Regions from separate parts of the Alkalihalobacillus phoenicis genome, predicted to be linked through region 1. Evidence: riboswitches for the same ligand, from Rfam matches in the RefSeq annotation. Region 1 holds a riboswitch; the other holds the start of a gene.
The links. Region 1 has a riboswitch for S-adenosylmethionine ahead of AA0017_RS20420 (methionine ABC transporter ATP-binding protein). Riboswitches for the same ligand answer to the same signal wherever they lie in the genome.

Region 1 (7,753 bases):
CCTACTAAATCAATTCCATTTTCTTCATCAATTAAGCCTTCATCGACTAATTCATCGAATTTATCCTCTGCTGCTGAAAAGAAAAGGTCGGCAGGTGCCCCTTGTTGAATTTGTTGTTGTAACGTACCAGAGCTTCCGAAGTTAAATAAGAGATCAATGTGCGAATATTCTTCTTCAAAGATTTCTTGAACCTCATTTAAAGCATCATTTAAGCTTGCCGCAGCTGATATCGTTAGCTCGACAGTCGGTTTTTCTACTTCTTCAGTTGTATTTGAGCATGCAAATAAAACAAAAGAAAGTAATAAAAACAAGGGTATAGATAAAAACTTTTTCATAATGTCCTCCTAAAAATGAATTAGATTTATCACTAATTATATTTATTTATAACTTATTATAACTAGATATAATTATGAAAAGCTAGATATATTTTAATCAAATGTTTTCTCGTCCCCTATTTAAGATTACAATAGAATGAGGAGGGATAATGATGGAGCAAGAAATCTCATATACAGTTGAGGAAGTGGCCGGTTTATTAAAAGTTTCGAAACTAACGGTTTATGATTTAATTAAAAAAGGCAAATTACCCTCTTTTAAAGTTGGTAGACAAATGCGAATTCAATCAAAGGATTTGCAACTTTTTATAAATGGAAAGAAAGCACCAAGAAACATCGAAAGTATGCCTATAACTACGCAAGAGTATGCCCATCAAGGGAAATCAGCTAAGAGGAAGATTTTAATTAGTGGTCAAGATGTCGTATTGGATATACTCGGTAAGCAGTTGGAGACAAACGGAGATCTTACGGCCTTACGTTCAAATGAAGGTAGTTTAAATGGGTTAATGAATATGTATAAAAGGGATTGTGACATCGTCAGTCTCCATATGTTTGATGGGGATAGCGGCGAGTATAATCTTCCATATGTGCGCAAGGTCTTAATCGGTCATTCGTATATCATTTTGAACCTTTTATCGCGAAAAGCTGGGTTAATGGTACAAAAGGGAAATCCTTTTTCGGTCAAAGGTTGGCTTGATTTAAAGAATCAGAAGTTACGTTTTATCAATCGCGAAATTGGCTCAGGTGCGAGAATTTTATTGGAAGAACAGCTAAGGTTAAATGATATCTCGCCAAGTCTAGTCAATGGTTATCAACAAGTCGAATCGAGTCACTTAGGAGTAGCTTCAGCAATTGCGGCAGGGAGGGCAGATGTTGGGGTTGGTATCGAAAAAGTCGCAAAAATGGTTGATTTAGATTTTATTCCACTCATTATAGAGAGATACGATTTAGTTTTATTAAAAACACCTGAAAATAAAGAACTGATTAGTCGTGTAAAGGCGATAATGAAAAAACAGAGCTTTAAAGATGAAATTACATCATTAGGAAATTATGATACCGCACAGACCGGAATGATTTTATATGAAACAAATGATTAAGGGCTAACGATGCGTAGCCTTTTTCATTTATATATAGTAGGAACGAGAGAGGAAACATAAAATGAGCATTAATGAAGTCATCATCAGTATTTTAGCCATTTTTCTTGTTTTAGGGGCTGTTGATTACTGTATTGGCAATCGACTTGGCTTAGGGGGAAAATTCAAGGAAGGTATTATGGCAATGGGGCCACTTGCCCTCGTTATCGTAGGTATTGTTTCATTAGCTCCTGTTATAGCGGGTATTTTGATTCCGATCATAAGCCCGCTCTATTTAATAGTTGGAGCCGATCCAGCCACTTTTGCGAATACGATCTTGGCTCTAGATATGGGTGGATATGCGTTGGCGGAAGAGATGGCCCAATCAGAAGAGGCCGCGCTGTTTGCTTGGGTAATGCTCGGTACGATGTTTGGTCCAACTGTTGCTTTTACGATTCCAGTTGCTCTAGGTTTAATCGAAAAAAACGATCACCCTTATTTTGCAAAAGGTATTTTAATTGGCCTTTGTACGATTCCAATCGGCTGTTTGGTCGGTGGACTTGTGGCCGGTTTTGACATGGAACTTATCTTACGGAATTTAATTATTCCTATTTTGTTTTCGGTCATTATTATGAGTGGGCTCATCTTTTTTATGAAACAAATGATTAAGCTATTCCAAATATTTGGAACGTTCATTACATGTTTCGCCATTTTTGGTCTTGTTGCGATTGCGATTGAAACATTAACCGGCTTTATTTTGATTCCAGGGTTAGCACCATTAGCTGACGGTGTTCAAACAGTGGGATTAATCGCCATCGTTTTAGCGGGTGCCTTTCCTTTTGTTGCGGTCATGACAAAGGTTTTATCAAGACCGTTAAATAAAGCGGGTTCGCTGGTGAAATTAAACGAACAGTCGACAGCAGGGGTGATTGCCTCTCTTGCCCACATTATTCCGATGTTTGCATTGCTTAAAGATATGAATGAGCGTGGCAAAGTGGTCAATATTGCCTTTGCTGTAAGTGGTGCTTTTGTTTTTGGTGGACATCTAGGGTTTGTAGCCGGTATGAATCAAGAAATGGTTTCTGCAATGATTATTGGAAAGTTAACCGCAGGGGTAAGTGCGATAGTCGTTTCTCTTCTTTTTACCAAATCAGAAAAGAGCCTTTGAATGTTAGGATTCAAGGCTTTTTTGTTCGTTGTCTATTTTGACTATATGGAGGAATATTGACTGACACATTGTTCAAGTTCTTTCATCGCCTTAGCTACGTCACTTGGATTGATTTCACCGATTAAATGAATCGATTCATCAGCTTGAGTGGAAGCCGTTGCGGTGATTTGAGTTGCTTCTTCAAGTCGTTCTTCTTGGATGTTTAGTTCTTTTAAAGAGATGGGCAAGGATAAACTTTTATAAAAAGGCAATAATTTAATGATTTCAACGAACCGTTTTTCTAATACAAGTTGGACGAGAATGCCATAGGCTACTTTATCACCATGTAGGACTGATGCGGTTTCGGTTACTTTGGTTAAGCCGTTATGAATCGAATGAGCCGCAGCAATACGACCGTACTGATCGGCGTAGCTCCCAACCATTCCTCCTGCTAAAATAATCGTCTCAGCGACACGAATAAAAGCATCTGATAACTGGTTATTTTCTTGTGCCAAAAGAGCGGCTGCACCGTCCAGTATGAGTTGTTCTTTACAAAGTTTTGCAGCATGATGAGCAATTTGAATGGGAATCGTTTTTTCGGAAAGAGGTCGAATTAAAACGTCTGCCTCATACCATTTGGCTAGTGTATCGCCAATGCCAGCTCTTAAATAGTCCTTTGGTGAATTCAAAATAATGGCTGGCTCAACTAAAACCATATAGGTTGATTTTGGAAAAACTTTATATTCAACAAAATTTCCAGACTGATCATAAAAAACACTTAAGGGTGTCCAAGCTGCACAGTTGGATGCGAGTGTGGGTATTAAAATGACGTCTGTATTCGTAGTATGTCCGGCCGCTTTGGCTAAGTCACAACAAGTCCCACCACCGACCGCAATGATTAAATCGATTTTTTCTTCAGAGATCACTGCAGAAATACGTTTTGTTTCCTCGTGTGTACATTTTTTACGATGGGAAAGGTGAGTAACAGAAATAGGCCACAAAGGGAGAAAGGATTTAGCGGCGTTCCATGATTTTTCCCCATGCAAGATAAGAGCTTTTGTTGCACCATGTTTCTTTATTTTTTCTGGTAAGCTATGTAATACACCTTGATGACATTGATAAAAGTTAGGGGCACCCTGTACTTGGATTGTCTCCATTTTGAACTCCTTTTGCTATAAATGGGCATCTTATTTTTATATTCGGATAATTATGACACCTATCGATGGAATCGTCAATTTCCAAACAAGCTCTTTTTTAAGAAAGTTTTTGGATTCACTCATTAACGCTTTACCGAAATAATAAAATTTGATTGACAAATGATTTTATTCCGATTATTCTATTATTTAAATCAAATAGATTTTATCAAGAGTGACTGAAGGAACAGGCCTAGTGAAGTCACAGCAACCTTCCAAGTGGAGTGGTGCTACCTCCTGCAGAATGGGTGCATTCTGGAAGATAAAGATTTAGTGTTAAATCAGCCTCTTTCTGAATGGAAGTGGTTTTTTGTATTGGTAAGGTTTTGTTATGTATGGGAGAGGTTGAAGATGATTAAAGTTGAGAATTTAAATAAAGTTTTTAAAACAAAAACAAAAGAAGTTATCGGATTGAAGGAAGTTTCGCTTGATATAAAAAAAGGAGAAATTTTTGGAATCGTTGGTTATAGTGGTGCTGGGAAAAGTACATTGATTCGCTGCTTAAATATATTAGAACGTCCTACATCTGGACATATATATATTGATAATGTGGATTTGTTAAGTCTTTCAAGCAAGGAATTAAGAGAAGCGAGACAATCGATTGGGATGATCTTTCAAGGGTTTTATCTAGTGGCTTCGAAGACTGTTTTTGATAATGTCGCTTTTGCGTTAAAGGCTGCTGGAGTGAAAAGTGTGCATAAAAGAAAGGAACGTGTCACGGAACTATTAGACCTTGTGGGATTAGCTGATAAAGCGAATGAATATCCGGCTCAGTTAAGTGGGGGACAGCGCCAACGTGTCAGTATTGCCAGGGCACTTGCCAACAATCCAAAAGTCTTATTATGTGATGAAGCGACATCTGCCCTCGACCCGACAACAACAAAGTCAATTTTAGCTTTATTAAAACGAATTAACCGTGAGTTTGGCATTACTATCGTGTTAATTACACATGAGATGGAAGTCGTTAAAGAAATTTGCCATCGCTGTGCCGTCATGCAGGACGGAGAAATTGTGGAAGAAGGTCAAACATATGACGTTTTTGCTGAACCTCAAAATGAGTTAACGAAAAAATTTATTCAAACGGTCCTTGATTTCGAATTGCCACAAAAGCTTCTTTCTGAATGTGAAGGTACGATTTTACGCTTGCAGTTCCGTGGAGGGATTGCCAGTGATGCTGTCGTATCGGACATGCTTCAAGCGTTCTCTGTTCGAGGCAATATTTTACACGGAAAGGTCGAATACATCGGTGAAGCACCGCTCGGAATTTTTATTTTCGAACTAGTAGGGGAAGAAGAGGAAGTCAAAAAAGCGATTGCTTATTTAGAAGAGCACGTTTTTGTGGAGGTGATTCAAGATGCTAGACGTTAATCGAATCATTGAATTATTACCAGAGATTAATCAAGCCTTTCTTGAAACGATGATTATGGTTGGTATTTCACTTTCAGTCGGTTTAATTGTTGGATTGCCTTTTGGAATTTTATTATACGTAACCGATAAAGGTCTCTTTTTAGAAAATCGTTTTGTGAAGGTGGCTTCGGGAATTATCATTAACCTCGTTCGTTCGGTACCGTTTTTAATTTTAATCGTATTCTTAATGCCTGTGACTGGAATGATTGTTGGAACGACGATTGGACCACTTGCTGCGTCTGTTTCCCTATCTGTTGCCGCGATTCCTTTTTACGCTCGGATTGTGGAGGCGTCTGTACGTGAGATTGATAAAGGAGTCATTGAAGCGGCTGTTGCGGTAGGTGCTTCACCATGGTTGATTATTAAAGAAATTATTTTGCCAGAAGCCAAACCAGGTTTGATTAGTGGATTAACGATTACGGCGATTAGTTTGATTGGATACTCAGCCATGGCGGGAACCGTTGGCGGTGGGGGAATTGGTGACTTTGCGATTCGATATGGCTATTTCCGTTATGAAGATACAATCATGTTTGCGACCGTTATTATTTTAATTGTTTTAGTTCAAGCAATTCAATACTTTGGGGATTTTATCGCAAAATCAGTAGACAAGCGTTAAATATAAAAAATAGAGTGGAGAAGGGGAAGAAAATGATGTTAAAAAATTATTTAAAATCAGCATTGATTATAGGGAGTATGGCTTTTTTAGTGGCTTGTGGAAGCTCTGAAGCAACTACAGGAGATACAGAAAGTGGAGACAGTGAAAAAACAAAAATCATGTTTGGGGCAACAACAGGTCCATATAGTGACATGGTAAATGAAGCGATTAAACCATTATTAGAGGAAAAAGGATATGAAGTTGAAAATCGTGAGTTTACGGATTATGTCCAACCCAATAATGCTCTTGCTAATGGCGACTTAGATGCGAATTTATTTCAACATACGGTGTATTTAGAGTCATTTGCAGAAGAAAATAATTTAGAGTTAACTAATTTAATTGCTGTACCAACTGCACCAATGGGTCTATATTCAAATAAATTCGACTCACTTGAAGACATTGAAGATGGAAGCACGATTGCGATTGCCAACGATCCAACGAACTTAGCTCGTACATTAGGTGTCTTAGCGGATGCAGGATTGATTGAAGTGAATGGCGATGTCGACCCATTACGTGTATCGGTTAAAGATATTACAGCGAATCCAAAAAATCTCAAGTTACCAGAAGTTGAAGCTGGTCAATTAGCCCGCCTAGTTGAAAATGAAGATGCAGCAGCTGTACCTGGAAACTTTGCCTTAGCAGCGGATTTTGATTTAACAGCAGCATTAATCCTAGAAGATATGCCTGAGCAATTCCGGAATGTCGTTGCGGTTAACACATCGGATGCGGATGCTCAATTTGTTCAAGATATTAAAGAAGTGATTGAATCTGAAGAGTTTGAAACAATTATTGATGAGAAATTTAAAGGTTTTGGTAAGCCTGGTTGGATGGGAAAATAGGATAAGAGGGCTTAAAGTTAAACAGATAGATAGTCTATAAATAATGGAACGTCTCAAAGAAGGCATTGGTCTTTGAGGCGTTTTTTTGATTTCATGGTTAAGGAGGAGAATTAGGGTGGAAAATTCAGAAGCAATGGAGCAGAGCACCGGTGTAGGTTCAGACTTTAACTGAAAAGATTGAGTCAAGCTGAGAGAATGTCTCGTTAGGTCAACTTTATTTGCGGAAATAAAAAAACAGCCACGTTAGCATGGCTGTTTTATGGTTAATTTGATTTTTTACGATTTTTAACCGCTAAGAAAATTAAGAGGGCAATAATCCCGACAATAATAATCGTTCCGATGTTAAACCCAACTCCGTAAAAGTAAACATATCCGATTGCACCGGCAAATGCTAAATAATAAGCAAGTGGAATTAACAATCTTCTAATTAACAATCCTTCTTTACCGACAATACCGGCAGTTGCTGAAGCCGATACAACGTTGTGAACACAGATTAAGTTACCTGCTGCACCACCGACTGCTTGTAAGGCAACAATAAAGGCAGGGTTTAAACCGATGTTATCTGCTGTACTAAATTGGAATAGAGAGAACATCATATTTGAAACCGTATTACTCCCCGCTACGAATGCACCTAACGCTCCTACAACAGGGGCAAATAATGGCCACATGCCACCTGCTAAATTGGAAACATATTCAGCCAGAACAATCGGCATACTGGCTAATTCAGTTCCTGCTCCTGAATTAATGAATACTTGTACCATAGGAACAGCAAACAATAGTGCAGGCGCTGCTTTAGCAATCATCCCACTCGATTCTTTAAAAGCTCGGCCGTAAGAATTTTTGTTCATACTATATAGAATGTAGGCAAATAATGAGGTGACCACCATAATAAATCCTGGTAAGAATAATGGTGTACTCGCAAATGATATTTCTGAATCGAATACATTTGTAAAGGAAATTTCTAATGTTTTTAACCAATTCCCAAATGGTAAGACATTAATGCGGGTTACCACTAGGATAATAGCCATGACAATATATGGGAGCCATGCTTTAAAGCCACTTACAGTTGGGGCTGTCAATGGTTCAGCTTTTAACGAACCCGTCCAT
Region 2 (7,753 bases), 1.9 Mb from region 1:
GGGCTAACAAATTCAACTTCTGAAATTGCCTCAACGATTTTGTCTGGATCTTTTACATCACCATCAAGAGCCGTTATAGCTTCAACAATGATCCTTGCTGCATCATAGCCTTCTAATGATTCAATGGTTGGTCGACGGTCATAAGCTTCTTCATAAGCTGTCACAAACTCTTGGTTTTCTGCTGTTTCTAAATTGTAGTCCCAAAAAGTAGAGACAAAAGCCCCTTCAGCTGCCATTCCAATCGACTCTCGTAAATCTTCAGCAACAAGCCAACCTGAACCAATTAAAGGAAAACGTTCCTTTAAACCGTATTGTTCATATTGTTGAACAAATCGCACCGCATCACTTCCTGCAAAAAATCCATAAACTCCATCTGCTTCCGCTGAACCAATCGTTGTTAAATAAGAGGCATAATCATTATTCCCTAGTGGCGGATACACTTCACCAACGATTTCACCCCCGGCCGCTTCATAAGCCTCTTTAAATGCAGCCGATACTTCGCGCCCAAATGCATAATCCGCAGCAGCCATATAAATCTTTTCACCAATATTCTCGTAAGCCCATGCCCCCATTGAATGACCTATTTGCCATGAGGAAAACGAAGAGCGCCAAATATAATCACTTCTTTGAGCTCTTGTTAAATCATTCCCCCCCGCATGAGAAGCCAAATATGGTAACTGATTTGAATCTACTTCATCACGGACCGCATAAGCGACTGCTGTACTAACCGCACCTGTCAATATATCAATCTGATCTTGATCCATTAATTTTCGTAGCCTTCTTAAAGCTACTTGAGGATCTGCTTCCGTGTCCTCCTCAATCATTTCAATCTTCACACCCGCAGCTTCCCAATCTACTTCATCAAAATACAGTTTCATTCCATCAGATAAATCCTTTCCAAGCGAAGCGTAGACACCCGAGAAAGGTAAAATACTTCCAATCTTAACAACTTCTTGCTCATCCGTTTCTTCATTTGAACCATTATTACTTGGCTGTTCATTCGAAGAACCAGTACTTTGAATTGCACTATTACCACAGGCCATTAGAAAGAATACCAAAAGAAACATTGTGACAAATAAAATCGGTGACTTTTTCATTATTAAAATCCTCCCTTTTCATGAATACGCTTTCAAAAATCAAGTCTTGATTAAAGTTCTGTATCTGAATTTTATAATATATCTAAACATTCTGAATTTCAATAGCTTTTTTAAACTTTCGTTGCAAAAATAAAACATTTATTTCTTAAATTGATTTTTATTAAGTTGTCCTTTACTATAAAAGATAAGTATTTTCTGTATTTTTCCTATTTTGAATCATTACGAATAATAAATTTTCGTGTTTATTACATAATGAATTACCCGCTAAAAAAAAGGAGGTACAATGAAAAAATATCAAATTTTTCCAATTGAAATAAAACATCCATCCAATTTAAAATCGATTAATTTCTACCTTGTGAAAACAGAACGTTCACTCTTACTTATTGATGCAGGCTTTAATGCTCCCAGTTTTGTTGAACATTTTGAAAAGAATTTACATCAGTATGGCTTTTCATTGAACGATCTAACAGCTATTCTTTTAACCCATCACCATATCGATCATGTTGGGTTGGTTAATTATATTGCTAAAACGAATGCCATTCCTATTTATGTTCATCCTGAAGCTTTTCCAAGATTAAAAAGAGAGCCTCGTTTTTTGCAACGCCGTATTCAATTCTTTAAAGAACTTTATCAAGAAATGGGTTGTGGTTTAGCTGGAGAAAACCAAGTGAGCTATTTAAAAGAGTCCCTTGTCAAAAACCAAGCAAATGCCATTCAAGCAGATTTAACTCGGATGCCAGATCAATATGAAGGGTTTGAAGTTATTGATTTTCCTGGACACTCTCCGGATCAAGTCGCTTTTTATAAAAGGGATGAGGAAGTATTATTTGGAGGAGATTTATTAATTGAGCATATATCGAGTAATGCGATTGTTGAGCCTAATTTAGACGGAGAGAAGATACTGACGCTTGTCGAGCATAAACATTCTTTAGAAAAATGTTTGCAGTTGCCTTTAAAAAAGGTTTACTCTGGTCATGGCTCAATAATTACGAACCCGCATGACCTTATTAGGCAACGTATCACTGGAATCGACCAAAAAGCAAATAGATTATTAGAATATATAAAAGTAGGAGTGAACACCGGAAATGCCCTTGCCTTAGAGATGTATGAGCACCGCTACTCCTCCCAGTTTTCACTCGTAATGTCTGAAATCATTGGGCACTTAGATTATTTAGAGAATAACGATCAAGTCGTTAAAAAGAAACAAAATGGTGTTTGGAACTATTTTATTCAAAATGGATAAGGCACAAAAATTAATAGCTCGTCCAAAAGAGACATAAAAATGCCAGCGAATAATTCCAGCTCCATTTTTCACCAATTAAAAAAGCACATGAAGCTATGTAACTTCTTGTGCTTGTTCATATTTCGAGACTTTCAAGACTTGCCCAACAATCCGCAAACAAAAAAACTATCCCATTTTGGTACTATTCCTCCCAAAAAAGATAGCTTATATCTCTATCATCATTATGTAGGACAGAAATCCCGTGTATGCCGTATTCAACTAAAGCTTTGAACCTGCTCCAGCAGGTGGGTGCCCTGTGCTTTTCTTCTTAAGTCCTAATCGTTTAGGCTTGTAATCCAAAAAGCAACATATATGCTCCCGATCAAAAAACGTTGGCTCAAAACGTTTAAAGATAACGAACATCACAGGATTTCTGTTTCTTAATGCTTATTATACAGCGCAAGCTCCATTCATTCAATGATTTTTTTAATATTCAAACTATTATCCTATTTGGAACACTTGCTTTTGCTATGGTACAGTATTATTAGCAAAACAAGGAAGATTCAACCTATTTTAATTCTAAGGAAGTGAATGAAGAGATGGAACCACTAGCCAAGCAACGATGTATTCAAATTAAACAAGAGATTGGTTTAATCGAAAAAAAAATCGTTGAAACCTCCTTTGATCTCCTGATAAATAAGGACTCCATTATCGCAAAAAATGAACGATTTCCGATTAAATCGATTTTAGATATTTCCTACCGATTAAAAGAAGAGAAGGCGATCGGTTATTTATATTTACACACAACACAAGGTGTACGGACCTTCCATATTCGTTCAGAACCTCATTTATTTATTGATGTATTTAAAAAATTAAGAAGTGAGACGGCTGAGTTCGAGTGAGCGATTCATATGAATATTATCAAGTGAGCCTTCTATTTTGATCACCTGAACCGACTCATGTTTGAATTCAGGTTGCCCTGTCACGATAACTGTCTCTCCATCTGGACTTTTTTCTCTGTAAATAATTTTAGCTTCTGGATGGAGTAACTCCTCGATTTGAAGGTCAGTCGGATTAGAATTAAAAACAAGTGATGTACTATCTTCTCTAACCTCTAATACAGGAGAGCCATTCCAGCCGCTTCTATGTCCTCGAAAATCGGTATGAAAAAGAAAATCCTCAATCATGCTATTTGCCGTGGCTTCCTTTCCAGCACCTGGTCCAGTAAAGGTTAATTCCCCAATTGTTGGCCCTTGTACTTTAACTGCGTTAGTCACCCCAGAAATTTTTGAAAACGCCTCTTCTTCTGTAAAAAAAACAGGAGCTACTTCGGCCTTTATTTCACCCGAAAACAACGTTGCTTCCCCGACTATTTTTAATGTTAAACCAAGCCGTTCCGCTAATTCTATTTGCCAATCTTTCATCTCATCCATTCCTCTTCTTGTCACATTCTCACGGTTGATCCAAAACCCGAAACAACATTTTGCTAAAATTCGAATTTTATATGAAGCATCATACCCTTCTATATCATCGGTCGGGTCACTTTCAGCGTAACCAAGCTCTTGAGCCGCCTTTAGTGCCTCTGCAAAGGACAAGCCTTTTTCTTTCATTTCTGTCAAAATATAATTCGTTGTCCCGTTCAAGATTCCACTCACTTTTGTGACAAGTGTCGTTGTTAGTAATCCTTTTATCACATTAATAATTGGAATTCCTCCTGCAACAGCGGCTTCATAACCGTAATAAGTCTGATTTCGTGTCGCAATATCTTCTAAAAGTTCCCCGTATTCAGCTACAAGTTGTTTATTCGCGGTAATCACAGGTGTCCCTTTTTCTAAAAAATATTCCGTATAGGAGAAGGCCGGTTCAAGTCCACCAATCGCTTCAAAAATAATGTCATAATCACATTTTTGGCAAAATTCAGTCCAATCATTTGTTATCACTGTGGCATGTTCATTCTCTACGTACTGATTTCTATTTTTAATCAAAATTCCTTCGATTGTAATCTCCTGACCAAATTTTGCTTGTAGTTGTTCTCTTGTCGCCTCAATTCGGTCTGCAACTCCTTTTCCTACTGTGCCAAAACCAATTAACCCTATTTTCATCTTCCTGGCCCCTCTCTCACAAATACTCGCTTAATAAGTAAAAAAACCTTTCCAATAAGGAAAGGTTTTTTTGGCCTTTTCTTATCTTTCAGAATGACTAGCATCCTGCTGAATGTAGCACCTTTATTTGCTTGGCACGCAAATAGGTTGCCGGGCTTCTTCGGGTCAGTCCCCTCCGCCACTCTAGATAAGTTTAATTGTCGTTTTAAAGTTATTACGATTATAAAGGAAAAGAATTTAGTTTGTCAATCCAATTTTTCCCTAAAGTACCTTTTCCGTTTTTTTCGCAATCACAGATAAATTTAGATCAAGTAACTGCTCAAGACTTACATGACTTGGAGCATTTGTTAATAAGTCACTTGCACTAGCTGTTTTCGGGAAGGCAATCGTATCACGTAAATTATGACGCCCTGCAAGCAGCATAACAAATCGGTCTAACCCAAGAGCAATTCCACCATGTGGAGGTGTTCCATATTCAAACGCTTCTAATAAGAATCCGAACTCTTCTTTTGCCCCTTCTGGTGTAAACCCAAGAGCATTAAACATTTTTTCTTGGACATCACGTTGATAAATACGTTGTGAACCTCCACCTAACTCATAACCATTCAATACTAAATCATAAGCATCGGCACGGACATTTGCTGGGTCTGTCGCAAGCAATTCCATGTCTTCTTTTTTCGGGCTTGTGAACGGATGGTGAAGTGCAACAAAACGTTTCGCATCTTCATCAAATTCAACAAGTGGGAAGTCGACTACCCATAGGAAGTTGTATTTTGATTCATCAATTAAGTTAAACTGCTTACCAAATTTTAAACGAAGTGCACCTAAACTATCGAACACAACTTGTTTTTTATCTGCCCCAAAAAATAATAAATCGCCGACTTTCGCATTCATCGTTTCCATTAATGCTGAAGTCTGTTCATCCGTAAAGAATTTAGCAATTGGTCCTTTTAATCCTTCTTCTTCTACTTTTAACCAAGCAAGACCTTTTGCTCCATATTGTTTAACAAAGTCCGTTAAAGCATCAATTTCTTTACGCGAAAACTTATCCGCTCCACCTTCAAGATTAAGTCCTTTAACCGTTCCACCAGTTGTTAAAGCAGATTTAAACACTTTAAATTCCGTGTCCTTTAATGCTTCTGTTAAATCAATTAACTCCATCCCAAAGCGCGTGTCTGGTTTATCTAATCCATAACGATTCATTGCATCGTCATACGTTAAACGAGGGAATGGTAACGTCACGTCCAAACCTTTCACTTCTTTCATGACTTTCGCCATCATTGTTTCTGTTATCGCTAGCAATTCTTCTTTATCCATAAATGAAGTTTCAATATCAATTTGTGTAAATTCTGGCTGACGGTCTGCACGTAAATCCTCGTCACGGAAACAGCGAACAATTTGATAATAACGCTCAAAACCGGACACCATTAATAGCTGTTTAAAAATTTGCGGTGATTGTGGCAATGCGTAAAACTCACCAGGATGAACACGACTAGGAACTAAATAGTCACGAGCTCCTTCAGGTGTGCTTTTAGTCAGCATCGGTGTTTCGATTTCCATAAATGTTTGTTCATCTAAAAAGTTACGAATCAATTTTGTCGTTTGGTGACGTAGTTTAAATGTTTCTTGCATGTCTGGACGACGTAGGTCAAGGTAACGATATTTTAAACGGATGTCCTCAGAAGCGTCTGTGTTTGCTTCAATTTGAAATGGTAGTGATTTTGATGCATTTAAAATTTGAACACTTTGTGCATGCACTTCAATTTTGCCTGTTGCAATCTTTTCATTAATCGTATTTTCATTTCTCGCAACAACAGTTCCTTCCACTTCAAGTACATATTCATTACGAGCACGTTCAGCAATCGCAAGTGCCTCACTGTTAATTTCTTGACTGAATACAACTTGAACGAGTCCAGAACAATCGCGAATATCAAGGAAAACTACCTGCCCTAAGTCACGACGTTTTTGAACCCAGCCTCTAAGTAAAACCTTCTCTCCTACTTTTGTTTCATCAATAGTGCCACTATGTGTGCGTACAGTCATCTCTATTTTCCTCCCTGAATATGTTTCTCTATATATAAAGTTAGTTTGTCTAATTCTACTTGTTCTTGAGCGCCGGTTTCCATATTTTTCACATTAATGATGTTATTAGCTAATTCATCATCCCCAAGTACAGCGGTGAAAGCTGCTTGCAAACGGTCAGCCGCTTTAAATTGTGCCTTCATCTTTTTATCTAAATAATCCTTATCCACTTTAATACCAGCAGCTCGTAATTGTTCTAACAGTTCAACTGATTTTAGCTTTGCCTTATCACCTAATGTGACAAGATAACAATCAAGCTTTTGGGCTACTTCTGGTACTTTGTTTTGGCCTTTTAATGCCATAATTAAACGCTCGATACTAAAGGCAAAGCCAATTCCTGGTGTAGACGGGCCACCTAAGCTTTCTACAAGCCCATTATAGCGTCCACCTCCACAAAGGGTCGTAATCGCTCCAAATCCTTCACCTTCAGCCATTAATTCAAAAGCCGTATGGTTATAGTAATCAAGACCACGTACTAACGTTGGATCGACTTCATAAGGAAGTTCAATCGCATCTAAATAGCTTTTGACTTGTTCAAAATATTGACTTGATTCTTCATTTAAATAATCTAAAATCGACGGGGCTGAATCCATCAACGGGTTAGCCGCATCCTTTTTACAATCTAAAATTCTCAATGGATTTTTCTCTAATCGACCTTGGCAATCTGAGCAAAATTCAGAAATGCTCGGTTTAAAATGATCGATTAATGCTTGACGGTGCGCTGTACGACTCTCTGAATCCCCTAGACTATTCACCACAAGCTTTAAATTCGAAACACCAAGTTCTTTATAAATTCTCATCACCAAGCTTAAAACCTCTGCATCAATCGCTGGGTCAGCACTCCCTAAAGCCTCAACCCCAAATTGAACAAATTGACGCATCCGACCTGCTTGCGGTCGTTCATAACGAAACATGGGGCCTGTATAATATAATTTTGTTGGTTGATTTGCTTGACCGTATAATTTATTTTCTACAAATGAACGAACAACTCCAGCAGTTCCCTCAGGTCGTAGAGTCAAATTACGCTCTCCCCGATCCGTGAACGTATACATTTCTTTTTGGACGATGTCTGTCGTATCCCCTACACCTCTTTGGAATAATTCCGTATGTTCAAAGATTGGTGTTCTAATTTCTTGATAATTATAACGTTCACACACTTTTTTTGCCGTTTCCTCGATATGTTGCCAAATTTCAATATCGCCTGGCAAAATGTCCTGTGTTCCGCGTGGAATTTGAATATTCATCTCATT

Region 2: another riboswitch for S-adenosylmethionine. It lies ahead of AA0017_RS11640 (homoserine dehydrogenase); the one in region 1 lies ahead of AA0017_RS20420 (methionine ABC transporter ATP-binding protein).

What each region holds. Positions count from the first base shown of each region.
Region 1 is NZ_CP154853.1:4,352,058-4,359,810, forward strand. Features, by position in the region: gene modA (molybdate ABC transporter substrate-binding protein) at 1-335, opposite strand, end outside; gene AA0017_RS20405 (substrate-binding domain-containing protein) at 488-1,429, shown strand; gene eutH (ethanolamine utilization protein EutH) at 1,491-2,573, shown strand; gene AA0017_RS20415 (iron-containing alcohol dehydrogenase family protein) at 2,615-3,709, opposite strand; SAM riboswitch class I at 3,909-4,014, shown strand; gene AA0017_RS20420 (methionine ABC transporter ATP-binding protein) at 4,097-5,113, shown strand; gene AA0017_RS20425 (methionine ABC transporter permease) at 5,100-5,768, shown strand; gene AA0017_RS20430 (MetQ/NlpA family ABC transporter substrate-binding protein) at 5,804-6,646, shown strand; gene AA0017_RS20435 (L-lactate permease) at 6,910-7,753, opposite strand, start outside.
Region 2 is NZ_CP154853.1:2,417,924-2,425,676, forward strand. Features, by position in the region: gene AA0017_RS11620 (ABC transporter substrate-binding protein) at 1-1,097, opposite strand, end outside; gene AA0017_RS11625 (MBL fold metallo-hydrolase) at 1,381-2,340, shown strand; RNA gene ssrS (6S RNA) at 2,573-2,753, opposite strand; gene AA0017_RS11635 (hypothetical protein) at 2,919-3,221, shown strand; gene AA0017_RS11640 (homoserine dehydrogenase) at 3,192-4,421, opposite strand; SAM riboswitch class I at 4,500-4,615, opposite strand; gene aspS (aspartate--tRNA ligase) at 4,683-6,464, opposite strand; gene hisS (histidine--tRNA ligase) at 6,467-7,747, opposite strand.